Variovorax paradoxus: one gene and its partner. Each later gene encodes a partner of the first gene's protein in a complex. Links are inferred from orthologs where the notes say so. Each region holds a gene or a part of one and is shown in the gene's direction. Other genes may lie near its edges. The genes, in order: tsaD and tsaB.

Region 1 (3,242 bases):
TCTTCGGCCAACCGGTGTTCGACGGTCTTCATGGCGTCGATGCGGCGGGTGCAGCAGTCGAACCAGTTCTGGCTCAGCCGGGCGTCGGGCGCGGCCCCCGAAGCCGCCTGGGCCGAGGTCACGCTCATGCGGCGCAGGCGCTCGATCTCGGCCATGAAGGCGTCGGACTGGCCCTGGTGCCACAGCGCTAGCACGCCGCTGCTCGAAAAGTCGATGAAGACCTGGAAACAGCGCTCCTGCAGCTCGATGAGGTGCAGCCATTGCTGGCGCTGCGCTTCGTCGGTACGCCCCACCGCCAGCGACGCGGCTCCGAAGGCGCGCTCCTGGCCGGCAAACTCCTTGCCCTGCATGAAGTTGAACATCGCGACGAGCAGGCGCGAAATCTCTGGGTCGGTGGCGCCGTCGGCGGCCTCGAACACCACGGCCAGCAGACCGGCAACGAGCTTGGCGAAAGCGGCGGTCGCCTGCGCGGGCGTCAGCTCCAGCGCTGCCACGCGGCGCCGCAGCGCGGGCAAGCCGTCCAGGCCGGGAAGCACCCAGGCAATGCGGCTGAAGAGGCGGGCGCTGTTGCCTGCGGTGGCGCCCGGGCGGCCTTCGGTTTCGAGCTGGTCGAATCCGGCGCGCACCTCTTGTTCGAGTGCCAGGCATTCGGCGATCTGCGGGTCGCGCTGGTCGGCAAAGCGAACGCCGCGCGAGGCGAGAAACACGTTGGACATGCCACGCTCCCGCTGCAGCGCATGGACGAGCCGCGCGATCAGCCCGACCAGGTCGCTGGTGCGCGCGAGCTGGTCGAGCTCGTCGATTTCGCACTTTCTGGCGGCGATCAGGAAATTCAGTCCGGATTTCATGGTGGGAGGGGGAGGCAAAAGGCGTGCTGCAACATCCGTGCCGCATGGGCATTCCGCGCCGCCTACACTCCTGCGAATGCTTCTTCTGGGAATCGAATCCTCCTGCGACGAAACCGGCGTGGCGCTGGTTGAGTCGCACGGCGACGCGCTGCCGCTCTTGCGCTCGCATGCGCTGCACAGCCAGATCGCCATGCACCAGGCCTACGGCGGCGTGGTGCCCGAACTCGCCAGCCGAGACCACATCCGCCGCGTGCTGCCGCTGACCGAAGCGGTCATGGCGGAGGCCGGACGTTCGCTGGCCGAAATCGACGTGGTCGCCTATACACGCGGGCCGGGCCTTGCCGGGGCCTTGCTGGTGGGGGCGGGTGTGGCGTGCGCCCTGGGAGCGGCGCTAGGCAAACCGGTGCTCGGGGTGCATCACCTCGAAGGGCACTTGCTGTCGCCCTTCCTGAGCGCGGATCCGCCGGAGTTTCCGTTCGTGGCGCTGCTCGTTTCTGGCGGGCACACCCAGCTGATGCGGGTGGACGGTGTGGGGCGCTACGAACTGCTGGGCGAAACCATCGACGACGCGGCGGGCGAGGCTTTCGACAAGAGTGCCAAGCTCATGGGCCTGCCGTATCCGGGTGGCCCGTGGCTGGCCAAACTGGCGGAAGAGGGCAATGCGGAGGCGTTCAAGCTGCCGCGGCCGCTCCTGCACAGCGGCGACCTGGATTTTTCATTCGCCGGGCTGAAGACCGCGGTGCTGACCCAGGCCAAGAAGCTCGGCGACGGGCTGGAGGCGAGCAAGGCCGACCTGGCCGCTTCCACACAAGCCGCCATCGTCGAGGTGCTGCTGAAAAAGTCGCTGGCTGCGCTCGGGCAGACCGGCCTCAAGCGGCTGGTGGTTGCGGGCGGCGTGGGCGCCAATCGAAGCCTGCGGGAGCAACTGAACGCCGCCTGCGCCAGGCGCGGCGTGCGCGTGCACTACCCCGAGCTGCACCTGTGCACCGACAACGGCGCGATGATCGCGATGGCGGCCGCGATGCGGCTGCAGTCGGGCCTGGCGCAGGCCAGCGCGCGCTATGCCTTCGACGTCAAGCCGCGATGGCCCATGGCTTCGCTGATGGCATCCGCGGCGCCGGCGCAGGTGCCCGCGTAGCAGCGGGGCGCTGCGCGCGGCCGAGCGAAGGCACCGGCAGCACGTCGAGCATGTTGCGCCACAGCTGGCGCCACTGCGGCCAATCGTGGCCGCCTTCGGTGGTGAACACCCGGCCTTCGGGCAGCGCATCCGCCAGCAGCTTGTGGTTGCTGGCAAAGCGGTCGCTGAGGCCGAAGCCCAGGTACAGCTGCGGCAGGTCCTTGGATCTTTGGGGTTCCAGGTATTGCTGGAACCAGGGCCACAGCTTGCGATCGACTTCCTCGTCGGGCTGAGGGCCGGTGGGAGCCTGCCAGGTGCGCAGGCCGCCTGCCTTGTGGATTTCGGCGCCCAGAACGCGCCGCCCCAGGTAAGGCGCCAGCGCGACGATGCCGTCGACCGAGCCCGGCCTGGACAGTTCGTGGATCAGCGCGCCGAAGCCGCCGATGGAAATGCCCACGAGCCAGATCGACTTGTAGCCCTTGGCGCGCTGCGGCTCGATGACGTCCGCATGCAGGCGCTCGCTGAGCGTCTGGTCGTAGTAGTAGGAAACGTCGGCGTCCACCAGCAGTGAATCGGCGGCCAGGTGGCGCTCCTGGACTGCGCTGATGAAGCCTTCGCGCTCGAATTCGTCGGGTTTGAGATAGGCGCCTGGCAGGAAAACCAGGAGCGTATCGGACCGTTCGTTGTCATTGGCTGACTTGAGGTGCGTGATCATGGCGTGCCTTATTGGGCACCCGAATCCGCACCGTTAGCGATTCGGTGCGTCCGCGAGACGCCCACGAAGAAGAAAGAAGAAAAATGTGAATACGTCACATGATGTGACGTTATTCACTGTCCTATTGTGATTAAGGAGCGTCTTCAAAGTCAAAAACAATAGTTAACGACACTTTCCTCTCGTGGGCATTGCAAGATCAGTTGATCTGCAGCTCCGAAACGCGGCTCACTGGCACTTGCTTGCCCAGCTTCAGCGTGAGCACGCCGTTCTCGAGCTTGGCCTCGCTGGCGCCCGCGTCGATGTCTTGCGGCAGCTCGTAGGCAGCCTTGAACTGGCGCTTGGCTTCGGCCTTGCTGCCGATGCGGACCACGGCACCTTCGATGCCGATGGTGAGGTCTTCACGCGAAAGGCCGGGCACATCGACGGAGAGCGTCCAGCTCTTTTCGTCCTGTTCGACGAGCGGGGACTTGCGGGCATCGGTGAAGGCTTCGTTGACGAAACGCTCGAAGGCGCGGTCGTACGAACGCGGAGCAAAGCGGGCGGTATGAAGGGCGGGTGCGAA
Region 2 (3,290 bases), 270 kb from region 1 along the record:
ACGGCTTTTCAGGCATTCGATGGTGGCGGTGGGCGCCGTGGCCATGGACGCCATCTCGCGCATCCATGCCGACACATTCTTCATGGGCGTGACCGGCGTGCAGGCCGAAGCCGGGCTGACCACCGGCGACGACGAGGAGGCCGCGATCAAGCGCGCGCTCATGGCGGCGGCGGCCGAGACGGTGGTGCTGGCTTCTTCGGAAAAAATCGGTGCTGCTTCGGCCTGGGTGATCAATCCGGTTTCCGCCGCCACCAGCCTGCTGGTGTCTCCGGAGGCGCCGGCCCCGGCGCTGGCGGCGCTGCGCAAGGCGGGGCTGGCCATCCTGCGCAGCGGCGACGCCTGACGGGCGCGTTCACGCCTGATTCGCCCCTTGCCGGCGGGACTCCGGCGGGCCCTCGATAATCGGGGGATGCCTGCCAAGCCCCGTTTTTCGCCCCGCACCCTCGGCATTGGTGCGGCCGTGGTCACCGTGCTGGTCTGGACCGCTTTCATCGTGATCGCCCGGGCCTCGGCCGGACGCTCGCTCACACCTTTCGACCTGGCCCTGGCCCGCATCTGCGGCGCCAGCATGGTGCTGGTTCCCTGGGGCGCCTGGCTGGTCATGAAGAGCCGCCGCCATCCCGGCAGCGGCGCCGTCTCGTCGCTGTTCGGCCTTTCGCCGCTCTCGCTGCGGGTGACTGCCACCGCCGGCGTTTTCGGCGGCCTGGCCTACGCCATGCTCGCCTACAGCGGCTTCTTCTTTGCGCCCGCGGGCCATGCCTCGGTGCTGATGCCGGGCAGCCTGCCGCTGTGGACCACGCTGCTCGCGGCCCTGGTGCTGCGCGACCGCATCACGCCCGGCCGTGCGTTCGGCCTGGCGCTGATCGTTGCCGGCGACCTCATGGTCGGCGGGCGCAGCCTGCTGCACGCCTTCGAGGGCGGTGAGGTCTGGAAGGGCGACCTGCTTTTCATGGGCGCGGCCTTCTGCTGGGCCTGCTACAGCGTGGTGGCGCGCCGCCATGGGCTCGACGCGGTGCGTGCGACCATTGCCATCACCGTGTTCGCGCTGCTGACCTATGTGCCCGTTTACAGCCTGCTGGTGGCAGGCGGCGCGGTCGCGAGCCACATCGGTTCTGCGCCATGGGGCGAAGTGGCCTTTCAGATGGTGTTCCAGGGCATCGGCTCGGTGGTGATCTCGGGCATTACCTTCACGAAGATGATTCAATATTTCGGGCCGGTGCGCAGCACCATGATCACCGCGCTGGTGCCCGGCCTTTCGGCCTTCGGCGCGGTCATCTGGCTGGACGAGCCGCTGTACTGGAACCTGATCGCCGGCCTGCTGCTGGTGACTGCCGGCATCCTGTTTGGCGTGCAGAAAGCGGCCGGAGCGCGCAACACCGCGATGCGCGCCGTCCCCGCTGTTCCGGCCGCAGCCATGGGGCGCCGCGATGCATAAGCTCCTGGCCTTCGACACCAGCACCGAACACCTGTCGGTCGCGGTGCGCCACGGCGAGCGCCTGTTCACGCACAGCGGCGTGGGCGGCGCGCAGGCGTCGAGCACGCTGATCCCGCTCATCCTGCAACTGCTGGCCGATGCGGGGCTCGAACTGGCCGCGCTCGACGCCATCGTCTTCGGCCGCGGACCGGGCTCGTTCACGGGCTTGCGCACCGCCTGCTCGGTGGCACAGGGCCTGGCCTTCGGCTCCGGCGTGCCGCTGCTGCCGGTCGACACCCTGCTGGCCGTGGCCGAGGAAGCGCGCCACGCCTTCGGCGCCCGCCAGGTGGTTGCGGTGCTCGACGCGCGCATGGACCAGCTGTATGCCGCCCGCTACGACTTCGAAGGCGGCGGCGAACTCGGCGCGCTGCAGGGCAACGACAACGAACCGCTGCTGCTTGCCCCCGAAGCGCTGCAAGTGCCCGCCGGCTGGTCGCTCGCTGGCAATGCCTTTGCCGCCTACGGGGCGCGCCTGGCGCCGGCCGCCGCGCGCCACGAGGTGCTGCCGGCCGCCACCGCCATGCTCCGGCTTGCGCCGGCGCTGCTGGCTGCCGGACGCACGGTAGATGCGGCACATGCCTGGCCGCTGTATGTTCGCGATAAAGTGGCGCAAACCACGGAAGAGCGCGCCGCCATCAAGGCGGCCGCAGTTGCGATTTCGCCAGTGTGACCCACCCATGAGTGCCGTTCTCCAACCCGTAGAGGCCCGCCTCGAACCGCTCACCATCGAGCGGCTCGATGCTGTCTGCGCGGTGGAGCAGACGGCCTACAGCCATCCCTGGACGCGAGCTAATTTCATCGATTCCATGGCCGTCGGCTATCACTGCCAGTGCCTGCTTGCGCCGGTATCGTTGCCGCACCTCGCCACGCCCGTCACCAGCCTCGGCGAAACGCTGATCGGCTATTTCGTGGCCATGAAGGGCGTCGACGAGGTGCATCTGCTCAACATCACCGTGGCGCCGGCGTTCCAGCGCCAGGGTTGGGCGCCGTTGATGCTCGAGGCGCTGACCGGATGGTCGCGCGGCGAAGGCGCCCAGTGGCTGTGGCTCGAGGTGCGCCAAAGCAACCAGCGCGCGCTCGACATCTACGTGCGCCAGGGGTTTCGCAGCGTCGGCGTGCGCAAGGGCTATTACCCGGCGCACGAAGGCAAGCGCGAAGATGCCGTGGTCATGAGCCTGAGATTGAACGAAACAGGCTCCGCCTGGGGAGCCTTGCGATGAGTGCGGTACAGACACTGAAGCTCGATACGCGCCAGCGCGCGATGCTCGACGAAATGGGCGTGAAGGTCTGGTGGCCGATGCCCGAGGCCGTCGAGGCGCCCGCCGCTGCTGTGGAGGCCAAGGCGGTTGCCGCGGAGCCGCCGCCCGTCGATGAGCCCGAGCCTTACGCCGAAGCGCCCGCGGCGCCTGTTGCGCCGCCTGTGAATGCACCGGCCGCGCGGCCCGCCATGGCGCAACCGCCGGTGGCGCGGCCCGCTGCCGCAGCACCGCTTGCCCACGGCACCGCCGTGCTGGTCGAAACGCCCCGCCGCCTCTACGCTGAATCCGGAACCGGGCCGGCGCAAGGGGGGTGGCTGGTCGTCGCCGATATGCCCCCAGAAGCCGACGGCCGCCATGGCGAACCCTTTGCGGGCGACGCCGGCAAGCTGCTCGACAACATGCTGCGCGCCCTCAAGCTGCACGACGGCAAGACGCCGGTGCACCTGATGCGCACGCACCGCGGCGTGGCCGCCGGACAGCCCGGCAGTCCGCGTCCCATGGCCGAGGCGTTCGAGGAACATGCCGCCGCATTGGCGCCCACCCTTGTGCTCGCCATG

The links.
Region 2: the proteins of tsaD (region 1) and tsaB are in contact, whole or in part, in a solved structure (PDB 4WQ4), measured with the Escherichia coli proteins. The link is inferred for Variovorax paradoxus from one-to-one orthologs.

What each region holds. Positions count from the first base shown.
Region 1 is NZ_CP123990.1:3,711,319-3,714,560, reverse strand. The notes cover bases 22-2,955. They hold tsaD (tRNA (adenosine(37)-N6)-threonylcarbamoyltransferase complex transferase subunit TsaD), read left to right. Parts: upstream 22-924; coding sequence 925-1,986; downstream 1,987-2,955. Other genes in these bases: QHG62_RS17885 (Hsp20/alpha crystallin family protein), read right to left, coding at 2,877-2,955; QHG62_RS17890 (alpha/beta hydrolase-fold protein), read right to left, coding at 1,922-2,680; QHG62_RS17900 (nitrate regulatory protein), read right to left, coding at 22-848. In the rest of the region: more of QHG62_RS17900, read right to left, coding at 1-21; more of QHG62_RS17885, read right to left, coding at 2,956-3,242.
Region 2 is NZ_CP123990.1:3,978,138-3,981,427, reverse strand. Bases 304-3,285 are described here. They hold tsaB (tRNA (adenosine(37)-N6)-threonylcarbamoyltransferase complex dimerization subunit type 1 TsaB), read left to right. Parts: upstream 304-1,427; coding sequence 1,428-2,144; downstream 2,145-3,285. Other genes in these bases: QHG62_RS19205 (uracil-DNA glycosylase family protein), read left to right, coding at 2,691-3,285; rimI (ribosomal protein S18-alanine N-acetyltransferase), read left to right, coding at 2,152-2,694; QHG62_RS19220 (DMT family transporter), read left to right, coding at 410-1,435; QHG62_RS19225 (DeoR/GlpR family DNA-binding transcription regulator), read left to right, coding at 304-343. In the rest of the region: more of QHG62_RS19225, read left to right, coding at 1-303; more of QHG62_RS19205, read left to right, coding at 3,286-3,290. UniProt on the Escherichia coli protein: Required for the formation of a threonylcarbamoyl group on adenosine at position 37 (t(6)A37) in tRNAs that read codons beginning with adenine.